Regions from separate parts of the Paenibacillus glufosinatiresistens genome, predicted to be linked through region 1. Evidence: predicted binding sites of a transcription regulator. Region 1 holds the regulator's gene; each other region holds the start of a gene.

Region 1 (3,748 bases):
AATGTGACGCTGTATTACAAACGGGACGACCGGAATTATGTGACGGAGCTGTTCGGCAAAGAGTTCCCGGCTATCGTCAACGGCTTCTTCAGTATTCACCTGGACAAAGGTTTTGTGGTTCAGCCGCATTGGCATCCGAGCGTGAATGAGATGGTCTATGTAATCTGCGGAGAAGTCAAGACCACGGTCTTTAATCCGTTCACTCAGCAGCGCATGACCTACTGTCTCAGACCTGGCCAGGTTGCGGTGTTCCCCAAGGGGTGGTTCCACTGGATTGTCGGAGTTGGGGAGCACTCGCATTTCCTGACGATCTTCGATCGGCCGACGGCTGATGTGGTTCTCGGTTCCGATTTCCTCCGCTGTACGCCGCCGGAGATCATGAATATGGCTTACTGCATCGATCCGGCAAAATATGCAGAAGCGGTATCCCCGATTACGGAATCGGTGATTCTGGGCCCGCCGCTGTGCTGCGATCCTTCCGCCGCCCAAGGCGCCTGGCCGGCAGCCTACTATCCCCAGTCCTACCCGCAGACCGGAGCCTGGGGAAACGGTTATGGCCCGGGTCAAGGAGTTCCGCAGCACCACGCAGGGGCGGGATATCCAGGGGCCGGATACCCTGGCATTGGTAACGGAATGATGCCCATGATGCCGGGTGCTGGAGTCTGACTTGCCTATACCGGCAAGCATGAACGTTAACATGCAGAGAGGCAGGCCGCGGATAAGGTTCCGCGGGCCTGCCTCTTGCCGTGAAGAAGGGGACACCCTGATACAAGTACGATACTTTTAAGAAGATGATGGTCCGCCTCTACCGGGATTCGGTGAATCCGAAGGCGGGGTTGAAGGGGGATCATTGACATACGGCCGCAGGTAGGAAGCATTCTGTGAATGGCGAATCTCCTGATTCTTCGAGTAATTATACAAGTCCAGCGCTTCAATGGCTCTCTTCATCAGTTTAATCAGCAGAACGAGCAGATAAAGGCCAATGACAATAAATACAAGCCAGATCAGAAAAAACAGAACGCCCAATGCACCGGAACCTCCCCCATAGCTAATGGTCTGTGTCGTTGTCATTCTTGTCGTACGCTCCCTTCCGGAAATAGCCGAAATGCTGGCTCCTTATAAGGAGAACGGCCGGCTGTAACGGTATATACGTTCCGGGAACCATAAGGAAACAAAGGAATGGAAAAATAAAGAAGCCTTCCTTAAGACAGGAAGGCTCCGGATAGACAAACGGCAGGATTCAGTGAATATCCCGGAACAGACCGATGACTTTACCCAAGATGCTGACCCGGTTCAGACGCAGCGGTTCGTACGCGGGGTTCTCGGGCTGAAGGCGGATATGGTCGCGTTCCTTATAGAAGGTCTTGACCGTTGCTTCATCTTCTTCGGTCATCGCAACGACAATATCGCCGTTGTCGGCAGTCTGCTGCTGACGGACGATGACGTAGTCGCCGTTCATAATGCCCGCTTCAATCATGCTGTCGCCGGCTACAGAGAGCATGAATACTTTGTTCTCTCCAATAAAATGGGTCGGAAGCGGGAAATAGTCTTCAATATTCTCCGTTGCGGTAATCGGCAGACCGGCGGTGACTTTGCCTACGACAGGGACACGGGCAACCGTATGGGCGAACTGATGCGAGTTCTCGGACTCTTCCTGGCCCAGCAGCTCGATGGCGCGGGGCTTCGTAGGGTCGCGGCGGATCAGGCCCTTCTTCTCCAGGCGGTCCAAATGGCCGTGAACGGTGGAACTGGAGGCCAAGCCGACGGCTTCGCCAATTTCTCGGACGGAAGGCGGGTAGCCCTTGCTGCGGACTTCGTTGCGTATGAATTCCAGAATCGCCAGTTGGCGGCTCGAAATCTTGGACATTGGAATCATCCCCATCTAGTAATGTATGGGAAAATTATAGCATAGAACCTCCGTTCGCACAAACATAAGTTCTAAAGAAACGACAGTTTTTGCGGGAACAATTGTTCGAAAAACCTGTTGAACAAAACACATGTTCGTGTTATATTGTTTTTGCAAGTAAGAACAAGTGTTTGGAGGTCGATATCCATGTTGAAATACAGTACATATCGGAGCATTTATGAAGAGAAGCCCGCAGCGCCTTCCGAGCTGCACAGAGGCATCGTTGACTATACATCCGGAACGCTGACCGTGTCCCGCAGGCTGTTCACCCGTGAGAACCTGATCAGCTTGATGATTGTTCTGCTCCTCACGGTTTCGGGATTTACGGTAGTGGGCAGTGTGTTCGCCAATTCGGTCTCGTCGCTTGCCCCCGAGAAGCGCATTGTGGTCTCCTATGGCGATACGCTCTGGGAGATCGCCAGAGAACATAAGCCTGAAGCCATGCGAACGGTAGTCTATGTAGAAGCCATTAAAGATCTCAACGGATTGGAGGACGGCAGCATCCAGGCCGGCGATATTCTGTCGCTGCCCCGGATGGAATAATCCGGGCGCTTCCGCGCATTTATATCCCCCTTGTTCCTTCCAAGAGCTTCTCAGGGCGCCGCCTTGACAAGCTCTTTTTCTCATGGCACAGTTAGAATGTCATGGCTGCGGACAGGTGCCCGCAGTCTTGAACCGTATAGGGGAGGAAAGCGAATTGGACATAGATGAACTGGTGGCCCGCATCAATGAGCTGGCCCGCAAGCAGAAGGATACCGGACTGACGGAAGATGAACTGGCGGAACGAAGCCGGCTGCGCGAGATCTATCTCGGCAACATCCGGCGCAATTTCCGCGCGCAGCTGGAATCGATCGAGATTGTGGACGAAGACAACGGCAAGGACGGTCCGGGCCAGACCCGCTGAGCCCGGCCGTTTTTTTCATAAGAAGCATTGAATTTAATCTAGGGGGAAGCTGCATGGCCCGCTCATGGGAAAGAATGGTACAACGCAATCAGAAACAACTGAATGCCCGCCGCAAAAAAGAAGGAAAAGGAGCTTCCGCTTCCGTTTCGGCTGCGGGGAAGGCCGATATTTATCGGGGACGCAATATTATTTTCCCGACATTGCTGTTTGTCCTGGGGCTTCTGTATGCCTTCGTCGGACTCGTCGGAACGCCGGAGGGCGTGAACTCCGCTTGGAACTGGATCGGCATCGCTCTGTATATGCTGCTGGCCGCGCTCATCTTCTTCCGCCGTCCTTACCTCAAGATCGAGCGCTCGCGGCTCTCGACCTTCAAGTTCAACCGGGAGCGTATTCTGGCCGCCGGAGACATCGGGAAGATTGTGGTGTCGCGCGGGACAGTTACGATTGTGCCGAAGTCCAAACGCGGCAAGTGGGTGTTCGCCCGGCTGACGAACCGGTATGATATCGAAGCGATGTCGAAGGGCGTAGAAGCGTTCGCCGCACAGCACAAAATCACGCTGGTTCGCGAATAGGCGGGACAACAGAAGGGAAAAGGGGAGAAGAGGATGTCAGTAGCTGCCGTATTGTTTGATCTGGATGACACCCTGCTCTGGGACGAGCGCAGTGTGGAAGAGGCCTTCCATTACGCCTGTCTGGGGGCAGGCGGCGAGGTGGACCCGGAGGAGCTGGAAGCAGCCGTACGAAGGGAAGCCCGCAGTCTGTATGAATCGTATGAGACGTTTCCTTTTACGCAGATGATCGGCATCAATCCGTTCGAAGCGTTGTGGGCGAACTTCACAGCCGGCGAACAGCCGGAGTTCCGGAAGCTGGAACAGCTTGCGCCGGCCTACCGGACCGAATCGTGGCGCAGAGGCCTCGCCTCGCTTGGCATCGAAGAC
Region 2 (3,748 bases), on a different contig from region 1:
CATGCGGTGCTGGAGAAGACGGGTGCGGCGGGCGGAAGCATGACGCTGACCGGGATGGTTGGCACGCCCGACGGAGGAACCATTCTGAGAGAAAGCCGCATCGGGGATGATCCGATACGGCTGGGACTAGAGGTGGCGGCGGCGCTTAGAGCGCAGGGAGCGGAAGCGATTCTGGCAGAAGCAAGGGGATGAGAGAAGATGACGGGACGAGTCTATCTGGTGGGAGCGGGGCCCGGGGATGCCCGGCTGATTACGTTGAAAGGGCTGGAGTGCATTCGGAAGAGCGACGTGCTGGTCTATGACCGTCTGGCCAGCCCCAGACTGCTGAAATGGATGAAGCCCGGCGGAGAGAAAATCTATGTCGGCAAAACGACCAACCGGCACACGATGAAGCAGGAGGAGATCAACCGCCTGCTCGTGGAGCTGGCGCTTCAGGGCAAGACGGTGACCCGGCTGAAAGGCGGGGACCCGACCATCTTCGGCCGGGTGGGCGAAGAAGCCGAGCTGCTCCGGCAGCACGGGGTGCCTTACGAAATCGTGCCGGGCGTTACTTCGGCGATCGCGGTGCCGGCCTATGCCGGCATCCCGGTGACGCACCGGGATTATGCGTCGTCCCTGTCGATTATCACCGGCCACGAAAGCCCGGACAAGCTGGACCAGGCCATCCATTGGGATAAGCTGACGCAGGCGACGGGAACGCTGATCTTCATGATGGGGGTGGCCAAGATCGGCTACATCAGTTCCAATCTGATCAAGCACGGCCGCCCGCCGGAGACGCCGGTGGCGCTTGTGCGCTGGGGCACCCGCGCTGAGCAGGAGACGCTTGTAGGCACGCTGGCAGATATTGAGGCCAAGGTGACGGCGTTGAACTTCCAGTCGCCGGCCGTGATTGTGGTCGGTGAAGTGGTCGGCCAGCGCGAGAAGCTGCAATGGGCGGAAGCGCTGCCGCTCTTCGGCAGACGTATTCTGGTGACCCGTTCTCGGTCCCAGGCGAGCGAACTGGTGGAGCGGATTGAAGAGCTTGGCGGGGAGCCTTACGAATTTCCGGTCATCGAGACGGTGCCGCCGCGCAGCGAAGAGCGGATTGCCGCTCTCCGCGAGGCGCTGTCCGCGCTTCATACCTATGACTGGGTCTTCTTCACAAGTGTGAACGGCGTAGAGTTCTTCTTCCGCCATCTGGCCGAGCTGCGGGTGGATGTGCGCGGGCTTGCCCGCGCCCGCATCGCGGCGGTCGGCCCGGCAACGGCGGCGGCGCTGGCGGAGCGCGGCCTGCTGGCCGAGGAGCTTCCCGGGCGTTTTCAGGCCGAAGGGCTCCTGGAGACATTCGGCCCGGACCTCGTGCCGGGACAGAAGGTTCTGCTCCCGCGCGGCGATCTGGCCCGGAACTGGCTGCCCGAGAAGCTGGCCGAGCTCGGACTCTCCGTTACGGAGGCGCAGACCTATGAGACCGTTCCGGTTGCGGAAGACGACGAGGAGCTAAGGAAGCTGCTGCAGGAGGGGGGCATTCATGCCGTGACCTTCACCAGTTCTTCGACGGTGCGCAATCTGCTGGAGGCGCTGCGCGGCATGGGGTTCGAGGAACCGGCGCGCGCGCTGGACGGCGCAGCGGTCGCCTGCATCGGTCCGGTGACGGCCGCAACCGCCGAGGAGGCGGGGCTCTCGCCGAAGCTGCTCGCGAAGGAAGCGACGATTGTCTCGCTTGTGGAGGAGCTGTGCCGCTGGAATGCCGAGACGCGGAAGCCGTGAATGCTTAAAGGAATACCGGATAAGGCAAAGGGATTTTTGCGGCTGGACTGCAAAAATCCCTTTGCCGCTTCTGCAGACAGCCGGCGTCGTCACATTCTCTCGGAAACCGATCCGCTTGTGAACCGGAACCGGAACATGCTACAATACAAGAACAAATGTTCTTGTCTGGGAGGGCGGATATGCCGAGAATATATGAACACATGAACGTCAAGACCGGCATGACTCCGGTGAAGGAAGAGCGAATGCCGTTTGGCTGGTCCATCAATCCGTACCGCGGCTGCGCGCACGGGTGCAGCTTCTGCTTTGCCCGGGGATTTCAGCATTTTATGAATCTCGGCGCGGACGATGAATTTCAGAATCACATCCTGCTGAAAACGAACGCTCCCGAGGCGCTGGAGGCACAGCTTGCCAAGCTCGCGGTGCGTCATCGCTACGATCTCGGCGAGATGCGGCGGCGGCTCGGCCAGGTCATGATTGGAACCGTAACGGACCCGTACCAGCCGGTTGAGGGCCGAATGAAGCTGACCCGCCGCTGTCTGGAGGTGCTGGCCCGCTACGGCGTTGGCGTTTCGGTCACGACGCGCTCGCCGCTGATTCTGCGCGATCTCGACCTGCTGCGCCGGATGGACGGGGTCTCCGTCAACATCAGTATGAACACCTTGGATGCGAAGCTGACGCGGAGGCTGGAGCCGGAAGCGCCTCTCCCGGCCAAGCGCCTGGAGACGCTGAAGGCGCTCAGCGAAGCGGGTATTCGCACAAGCGTGTTCATCGCGCCGATCCTTCCCTTGCTGACCGACGGTCCGAAGGATCTGGAGGAGCTGTTCGCAGCCGCCGCGGAGCGGGGGGCCGGGTCTTTCATGACCTCGGCGCTGCGGCTGTCTCCGGAGGTCAAGCGCGGGTATTTCCGGTCGCTGGCTGAACACTATCCGGACCGGCTGGACGGGTACCGGGAGCTGTATGCGGGCGGCGCCTACGCTTCCGATGAATACCGGGAGAAGCTGCGCCGCCTGACCGATGAGCTGAGCCGGAAGTACACGCCGTCTGAGCCGCTCTACAAGCCGGCGGACGAAGAGGAAGCGCCTTCCGGTATCCGGCCGGGCTCCCCGGCTCCCGGAGAAGCCTGCGGCGAACCGGCTTATCCGCCGGAGCAGCTCTCTTTCTTCTGACCGGGACAGCGTAGACGTCCGGCCGGCCGCCCGGCTTTTGCCGGAGACCGGTCTGGAGTAGAATAAGAGGGAGTGGACAGCTTGGTAACGGCAGAGACTTTTCCGAAACGGAGGGTTGAAGGATGAAGAAGCGGAAATTGGGCGCATCCGGGCTGGAGGTATCCGCCCTGGGGCTCGGCTGCATGGGCATGTCGGATTTCTACGGAAGCCGGAATGACGAAGAATCGATTCGGACCATCCATCTGGCGCTGGACCGGGGATTGAACTTTCTCGATACGGCGGACATGTACGGCGTAGGCCGGAATGAGGAGCTGGTCGGCCGAGCCATCAGAGGACGGCGGGGCGACGTCGTGCTGGCCACAAAATTCGGCAATGTGAGGGCGGAAGACGGCACTCCCCTGGGCGTGTGCGGGCGTCCGGAATATGTGAAGAAGGCTTGCGACGACAGTCTGCGCCGTCTCGGCGTGGATTACATCGACCTCTATTACCAGCACCGGGTGGACCCGGATACGCCGATTGAAGAGACGGTCGGAGCGATGGCCGATCTGGTCCGGGCGGGCAAGGTCCGCTGCCTCGGTCTGTCGGAGGCGTCGGCCGATACCATCGGACGTGCGCTCGGCGTCCATCCGATTGCGGCGCTGCAGACGGAATATTCACTCTGGAGCCGGGATGTCGAAGACCGGATTCTGCCTTTTTGCCGTGAGCATGGGGTGAGTTTCGTTGCTTACAGCCCGCTGGGCCGCGGTTTCCTGACCGGGCAGATCAAGTCGTTCGAGGATCTGGAGCCGGATGACTACCGGCGGATGTCGCCCCGCTTCCAGGGCGAGAATTTCATC
Region 3 (3,748 bases), on a different contig from region 1:
CAGTGTATGCCAGCGATTCTTCAGATTGGGAAAACCGGTCAGGAATCTCTTGCCATTGGCCTTGTTGGTTAGGCATATGACTCCCATATACGTCTTGATCTCTTTGAATTCATCGACCAGATGCTTGCGGCGCTGCTTATCCATTCTTCTTCCTCCCCGCCGGATTTCGGTCCTTCGTTTAGTAATTTACTAAATTACTGAAAAAGCTACCATGCCTCCGTTCCGAAGTCAAGGACTCTGGATAAATCAGACCGCCGCACATCGCTTACCTAGGCGCTTATTACTTAGACTCTCCCCGCATTCGCTTCATCAGTTCGTCCACGTAGCGTCCGAACCGGACCCCGATCTGGGCCCGCGTCTCTTCTCGCGTAATGTCGAAGCTTCCTGTATAGCCTCTGCATTTATACATATATTTGATGACGATGTCATCCTGCTCCCCGCTTCCCACCCGAATGCTTCGCCTGCTTAGCTCACGCCGCAGTTCATACAGATCTTGGCTGATCCGCTGGGCGACATATTCTCCCGCTGCCGTGTAGAAGTCTCTCAGCACCCCTTTGTAGAATCTGAGATCATCCAGGTTCTTCTGGATGATCGTGAGCATATGCGGCAGGAGCGTATAATCCCGCATGAGAATCAGCTCCTCCACGGCAGGCTGTCCGGCGGCGGGCGGATCATTTCTTCTTCCGTACTCTTCAGCGTGCTCCTTCAGCACAAAACGCGTCGCCCAAGGGTCGCTCTTGGCCTGATGACTCATATCCAGTGCCCCCCAATCTGTCCGGCCCGCTCCCTCGCCACTCCGGCTTCCAGCAGCGAAGAGGCCCGGAGAATGGCGTCGCTGCCGAACCGGTCCTTGATCCCGTCCAGCGTCCGTTCCATGGAGTAGGCCCGGGGCCGATCCTCAAACAGCGTGAGCTGATACGTCTCATCCGAAGTCAACTGATCGAGCGAGATATGAAGCCGGGCCACCGGCAGCCCGCTCCAATGCTTGCGGAACAGCCGCCCGGCCGCCTCCGCCACCTCATGGGTAAGCGATGTCGGCTGAGACAGCGTGACCTGACGGCCGAAGCTTCTGGATTTCTCCCCGTCCGTCTCGGCTGCGCTCACACTGATCACCTGCCCCATGACTCCGTAGGAGCGGGCCCGCCGGCATACCTCAATGACCAGCTCCAGCAGCACGACCTCGATATCCTCCAGACTGCGGTACAGACTGGCGCGGAGCGTCTTGCCGTGGCTGATGGATTGCTGCGGCTTCATCCGGATGCCGGGCTTGATCGCGCTGGGGTCAATACCCCGCGCCACCTGCCAGTAGTATTCGGCCTTCAGGTCGCTCTGCTTGCCCATCTCCCGGCGCATCTTCTGTTTGAAGTCGCCCAGCTCCAGCCGGGCCACGTCCCCGATGGTCGGAAGCCCCATCCGCATAAAGTGATCGGTCATTCGGCCTGCGACCATATACATCTTGCTCACCGGCAACGGCCACAGCTCTTGCTCGATATTGCTGTAATTCAGCTTGAAAATGCCGTCGGGCCGCTGCTTCGCAAAGTTGTCGGTGGCCGTCTTCGCCAGAATCTTGCTTGGGCCCACTCCCACCCGGGTCCAGATTCCCGTGGAGAGCTGCACCCGGGTCTGAATATTCCGCGCCAGTTCTTCTACGGAACCGTAATGACGGAGGCTGCCGGTGACATCGAGAAATTGCTCGTCTATGGAGAAAGGCTCCACCTGATCCGTATACGACTCATAAATCTTCGTAATCAGCAGGGATATCCGAATGTACATCCGCATCCGCGGACGAATGACCACGAGATCCGGGCATTTGACCCGCGCTTCGTTGATCCGCTGCGCAGTGGTCACTCCATAGGCTTTGGCCAACGGGCAGGCGGCCAGAATAATGCCCGCAGGGCGCTCCGGATCTCCGATGGCCACCGGCCGGTTCTTGAGCTCCGGACGGGCCGCTTTTTCGACAGAGGCATAGAACGACTGGCAGTCGATTAAAAACAGGGTCCGTTCTTTCATTCTCCCACCTCTAAGCGAACGTATATTCTCATCGTTACTCTATTATATGCACGAACACCTGTTTGTATGCAAGGATCAAAAACTGGATTTCCGGCTAGGGAAATCCTAAAAAGGGCGCTCGCAGTCGTCTTTCGCCGTTAATATTGCCGAATATTACTTGCAACATGCAAGTTATTGAGGTATAACTGGTGGCAGGAGGTGAGAGGAATGGAAAATGCGCGCGAACTCTTTCAGATTCTGACCCGGCGCTTCGGCCTGCTGAACCGGAACTGCTGCACGATTGAAGGAAAGAGCATCACGCCGGTACAGAGCCACATTCTGTATGAAGTTGAACGCCGGCATCAGCCTTCCATGCAGCAAATCGCCGAGACGCTGGGAACCGACATTACTACGTTCAGCCGCCAGGTGCAGTCGCTGGTGCGCATGGAGTTGCTCCGCAAGACACCCGATCCCTCGGACCGCCGGATTTCCATTCTTGCGCTTACGGCAAAGGGGCAGGAAGCCGCAACGGCCATTGACCTGCAAATGAACAGCTACCTGGAGGAAGTCTTCTCTTATATGAGCGAGTCCGATCGGGAAATGGTCATCCGTTCCGTTCAATTGATGAACGAGGCTATGGCCAGGTCGAACCGCTGCTGCCGTCCGGTCCAAATCGATTAATCTATCAGCCTAAAACAGGAGTGAATCTTATGAACGAGACCCATCCGGATCAAATCCGCCGCACGGTTCGCAGCCGATACCAGCCAATTGCAGCGGCAGCTATTCAAGCGTCAGGGCCCGCCAAGAACGTCGGCTCCTGCTGCGGAGCCCCCACGGACTTCAACGAGATATCGGCCCGTCTCGGATACGCGAGCGATGAACTGCAGGCCGTGCCCGAAGGAGCGAATTTGGGACTCGGCTGCGGAAATCCACAGGCCATTGCCGGGCTGCAGCCAGGCGAATGCGTGCTGGATCTGGGAAGAGCAATCGGGCGCTTTTCTCAAAGACTGGGTACCGGCAAGAAACATTGAAGACTATATCGTCTCGGCCGTCATTCAGGCCGTCAAGCCTTAAGCCAGAGGAGCTGGAGAGCATGGAGGAACTTGCAGTCCGGCGGGCAGCAGCCGGGGATATCGAAGATCTGTTGCACATTTATAATCAGGGGATTGAAGACCGGATTGCCACGCTGGAAGAAGAGATCAAAGATCTGGCCTATATGAAGCGGTGGATGGAAGAACATCAGGGCAGACATGCGGTGCTGGTTGCGGAGAGGAACGGCCTCCCGGTCGGCTGGGCATCGCTGAACCCTTACTCCCACCGCTGCGCGTACCGCGGCGTAGCCGATCTGTCGGTCTACATCCGCAGGGAGTACCGCGGACAGGGCGTCGGATCCCTCCTGCTACAGGCGCTGGAAGAAGAGGCAAGGTTGAGCGGGTTCCGCAAAATCATCCTGTTCACTTTCCCCTTCAATAACCAGGGCCAGGGCCTGTACCGGAAAATGAAATACCGCGAGGTCGGCATCTTCGAGAACCAGGGCCTTCTGGACGGAGCGCCGATCGATGTAATGATTATGGAGAAACTGCTGTAGTCTCGGCGAACTGCCGGATACGAACGCCGATCTCATCCCGTACCCGCTGGAACACGGCCCATTTCTCCTCGTCGTTGCCTTCCGCTCTGGCCGGATCGTCAAATCCCCAATGCTCGCGTCTTACGCCCGGAGGAGTCACCGGGCACTTGTCCGCCGCGTCGGCGCAGAGCG
Region 4 (3,748 bases), on a different contig from region 1:
CCGTTCAGATGCAGAATCGGCAGTACGGCTCCATCGGTCGCCGGATGGATGAACCGGTTGGAGAACCAGGAAGCGGCGAGCGGTCCGGTCTCGGCTTCGCCGTCGCCCACGACTACAGCGGAGATCAGGTTCGGGTTGTCGAGAATTGCGCCGACTCCGTGCGACAGGGAGTAGCCCAGTTCGCCGCCTTCATGAATCGATCCCGGCGTTTCGGGAGCTGCATGGGAAGCAACGCCGCCCGGGAAGGAGAACTGCTTGAACAGCTTCTTCATGCCGGCAATATCCCGGGTAATGTCCGGATAGATCTCGGTGTAGCTGCCGTCCAGATAGGAGTTGGAGACCATGACCTGACCGCCGTGGCCCGGTCCTTCGATATAGAACATATCGAGATCGTACTTGGTGATGATCCGGTTCAGATGCGCATAGATGAAGTTCTGGCCCGGGATGGTGCCCCAGTGCCCGATCGGCTTCACCTTGACATGATCGGCCTGCAGCGGTTCCCGGAGCAGCGGGTTATCCTTCAGGTACAGCTGCCCGACCGAAATATAATTCGTAGCGCGCCAGTATGCATCCAGCTTGTCGAAATAGGTTTTGGACGAATAATCCACTTGCAGAGTCAGTCCCATGATTTCTCTCCACTCCTTAATATCAGCCTTCCGACCGATTGTGAAAAATTTCTCTTGAGTTCATCATACCAACTTAATTATAAAATACAACCTTTTTTATAATTGATACGGTCCAATTTTGTGAAAAGTTGAACAACATATGGACAAATGGTCATTCGCCTTTTCAACCCAATAAAAAAAGACCGGAGTTTCCTCCAGTCTTCCGCTTATTGCACCGATACAAACGTGTTAAATTTTAGGTATTGATAATGAATGCGCATATGGGAGAATTCCAGCGGCGTTCCGTTGTCGAGGAAGAAGATCCCTTCCATAATGCCGACCGGCTCGTTCTCCTTCAGCAGCAGCAGCTCCCGGTCCTGCTCCTGCGAAGGCTCCGCAAAGATGGACATGAAAGATTTGGTCACGGCCAGATTATGCGCGCTCTCCAGATAGTTGAAGATGGAACCTTCAATGATGGTCTGGTTCAAATTCTGCACGATTTTAATCGGGATATACCCCGTCTCGATCATAAAAGGCACGTCGTCGAACAGGCGAAGCCGGACGATTTTGTAGACAAAATCATGCGGTTCCAGGAACAAATCCCGCTGCAGCTCCTCCGTCGGCGGAATCACCTCGAAGCCCAGCACCCGGGTCTGCGGCTTCTGGCCGTTCATATGGAAGTTGTCGGTCACGCCCAGATTCGAGCCTTCATAGTTAAAGACCGATTCGTTCTTAATATACAGGGGGTTGATGAAGGTCCCCGATCCGCGCTTCTTGAAAATAATTCCGGCGTGCTCCATCTTCGTCAGCGCCTGCTTCACCGAGCTGCGGCTGACCTGGTACAGCTCGCTCAGGCTGCGCTCATCCGGCAGACGCATATCCGCAAACTGCCCGGCGAATATTTTCTTCTTCAGATCGTCGATAATTTGCTTGTACACGAACTCTGCCATTACGTACTTCCTCTCCGGTCCTCTGCTTCGTTAGTCTCTTGGTTAACTATAGCATAAGCTTGTCCACAAACTCTATGTCCGCAGCCGCAAATTCATACGCTCCCAGCCCGCTGGGATGGACCCATTCGTACCGGTCGTGGTCGGTCAGCACCGGCTCGCCGCCCTCCAGCACGGCGCGGTAAGCCGTCAGCCGGATATGAATCTCTTCGTACCGGTGCTCGCTGACGCCGAACCGGGCGTAAGGCCGGATGCGCAGCCCCATCTCTTCCAGCAGCTCGCGCTTCAGGCATGCCTCCGGCGTCTCCCCCGGCTCCAGCTTGCCGCCCGGGAACTCCCAGAGCCCCTCTTGGGCTTTGCCTCTGCGTTTGCGGGCAATCAGAATCCGCCCCTGACGGTCTTCTATAATCGCTGCCGCCACTTCGATCATTGCCCTCACACCCCTTTCTTCTCCTGAACTTAATATAGCCGAAGCAAGGGATCTTTGTCTTTGACAGGAACACATGTTCGATATATACTTCCATTTATATAAAGGAGGGTTCCCCGTGGACGTAATGGAGAAGCTCGAAATTTTGACCGCCTCGGCCAAATATGATGTCGCCTGCACTTCCAGCGGCTCCAGCCGCAAGGGAAGCGCCGGCGGCATGGGCAACACCACCAGCATGGGCATCTGCCACAGCTTCGCCGCCGACGGCCGCTGCATTTCGCTGCTGAAGGTGCTGATGACGAACCGGTGCGTCTTCGACTGCGCCTACTGCGTGAACCGGCGGTCCAATTATACGCGGCGGGCCACTTTTACGCCGGAAGAGATTGCCGATGTCACGATGCAGTTCTACCGCCGCAATTATATCGAGGGCCTGTTCCTGAGTTCCGGCATTCTGCGCAATCCCGACTATACGACCGAGCAGATGATTGCCGCCCTGGAGCTGCTGCGCCATGTTCACCGCTTCGGCGGTTACATTCATGTCAAGGCCATTCCGGGAACGGACGAACGGCTGCTCTCCCGGCTCGGCCTTCTCGCCGACCGGATGAGCGTCAACATCGAGCTGCCGTCACAGGCAAGCCTCGGCAGGCTGGCGCCGGACAAGAGCAAGGATTCCATTCTGAAGCCTATGGGACTCATCCAGGCCCGAATCCGTGAGAACCGCCACGATCTCGTCCGTTACGACCATGCTCCCCGGTATGCCCCCGCGGGCCAGAGCACACAGATCATTGTGGGAGCAACGCCCGACACGGATCAGCGGATCCTCGCCTTGACGGAAGGACTGTACCGCAAATACGGCTTGAAGCGGGTGTTCTACTCCGCCTACACGCCGGTTGTGGAGCATTCGCTCCTCCCTGCGCTCGACACCAAACCGCCGCTCCTGCGGGAGCACCGGCTGTACCAGGCCGACTGGCTGCTGCGCTTCTACGGCTTTCGCGCGGGCGAGCTGCTGGACGAGTCGGCCCCGAACTTCAATCCGCTGCTGGATCCGAAATGCAGCTGGGCGCTGCGCAACCGGGCATTGTTCCCCGTGGAGGCCAACACCGCGCCTTACGAAATGCTGCTGCGCGTACCGGGCATCGGGGTGCGCAGCGCCCAGCGAATCGTCAAGGCCCGCCGGGCCGGAAGCCTGGACTTCGCTGCGCTGAAGAAGCTGGGTGTGGTGCTGAAGCGGGCTCAGTTCTTTCTGACCTGCCGGGGACGCATGCTGGAAGGGCTGAAGGTCAGCGACCATACGCTGCTGCGCTCGCTGATGTCCGGTCAGGAACTGGCGGCCTTCCGGGAGCCGCAGGCCGAACAGCTCTCCTTCTTCAGCGAGGCCGAAGTGACCGGACTGCCGGAGCCCGCAGCGCCTGCGGACCTCTTCTCCGGCGGGCCTAATTCTTCCCGGCCTCTTGGCGGACCGGCTGAGGGCGGACCGGCTGCCGGCGGGCCCGCTGCTGCCCTGGCCGAAGCGGCCGATCCACGGCTTACCGAAGCGGCCTTGGTCGGAGCAGATTCCATCGACGCGCTCGCCCAAGAGGCCTCTTCCGGGAGGACTGCTTATGTTTAAGACGGCTGCGCTGGCCTACAGCTATGACGGCAGCTTCGAAGGGCTGCTCTCCTGCGTATTTGAGAGTTATGTGTGGAAGGAGACCCCGCTGGCCATTCATCCCCAGGACGATGGTCCCGGGCTGCTGCTGGAGTCCAAATGGATCGAGACCGATCCCGAG

What was found. The regulator LexA, encoded in region 1, represses DNA repair genes until DNA is damaged. The targets are predictions, from matches to a motif close to CGAACATATGTTCG.
Positions count from the first base shown of each region.
Region 2: the regulator LexA is predicted to act here: its motif matches at 1,895-1,908, upstream of RBI05_RS13020 (SPL family radical SAM protein).
Region 3: the regulator LexA is predicted to act here: its motif matches at 2,026-2,039, upstream of RBI05_RS04210 (DNA polymerase IV).
Region 4: the regulator LexA is predicted to act here: its motif matches at 2,049-2,062, upstream of RBI05_RS12195 (putative DNA modification/repair radical SAM protein).

Region 1 is NZ_JAVFHT010000003.1:208,359-212,106, forward strand. It holds gene RBI05_RS05930 (cupin domain-containing protein) at 1-666, shown strand, start outside; gene RBI05_RS05935 (hypothetical protein) at 784-1,026, opposite strand; gene lexA (transcriptional repressor LexA) at 1,241-1,867, opposite strand; gene RBI05_RS05945 (LysM peptidoglycan-binding domain-containing protein) at 2,054-2,449, shown strand; gene RBI05_RS05950 (DUF896 domain-containing protein) at 2,604-2,810, shown strand; gene RBI05_RS05955 (hypothetical protein) at 2,864-3,382, shown strand; gene RBI05_RS05960 (HAD family hydrolase) at 3,416-3,748, shown strand, end outside.
Region 2 is NZ_JAVFHT010000011.1:88,207-91,954, forward strand. It holds gene hemC (hydroxymethylbilane synthase) at 1-192, shown strand, start outside; gene cobA (uroporphyrinogen-III C-methyltransferase) at 199-1,746, shown strand; gene RBI05_RS13020 (SPL family radical SAM protein) at 1,926-2,912, shown strand; gene RBI05_RS13025 (aldo/keto reductase) at 3,035-3,748, shown strand, end outside.
Region 3 is NZ_JAVFHT010000002.1:244,440-248,187, forward strand. It holds gene RBI05_RS04200 (GIY-YIG nuclease family protein) at 1-144, opposite strand, end outside; gene RBI05_RS04205 (hypothetical protein) at 281-754, opposite strand; gene RBI05_RS04210 (DNA polymerase IV) at 751-2,010, opposite strand; gene RBI05_RS04215 (MarR family winged helix-turn-helix transcriptional regulator) at 2,218-2,670, shown strand; gene RBI05_RS04220 (class I SAM-dependent methyltransferase) at 2,700-3,020, shown strand; gene RBI05_RS04225 (arsinothricin resistance N-acetyltransferase ArsN1 family A) at 3,083-3,577, shown strand; gene arsC (arsenate reductase (thioredoxin)) at 3,558-3,748, opposite strand, start outside.
Region 4 is NZ_JAVFHT010000010.1:54,403-58,150, forward strand. It holds gene RBI05_RS12180 (phosphoketolase family protein) at 1-626, opposite strand, end outside; gene RBI05_RS12185 (GntR family transcriptional regulator) at 833-1,555, opposite strand; gene RBI05_RS12190 ((deoxy)nucleoside triphosphate pyrophosphohydrolase) at 1,602-1,982, opposite strand; gene RBI05_RS12195 (putative DNA modification/repair radical SAM protein) at 2,107-3,588, shown strand; gene RBI05_RS12200 (TIGR03915 family putative DNA repair protein) at 3,581-3,748, shown strand, end outside.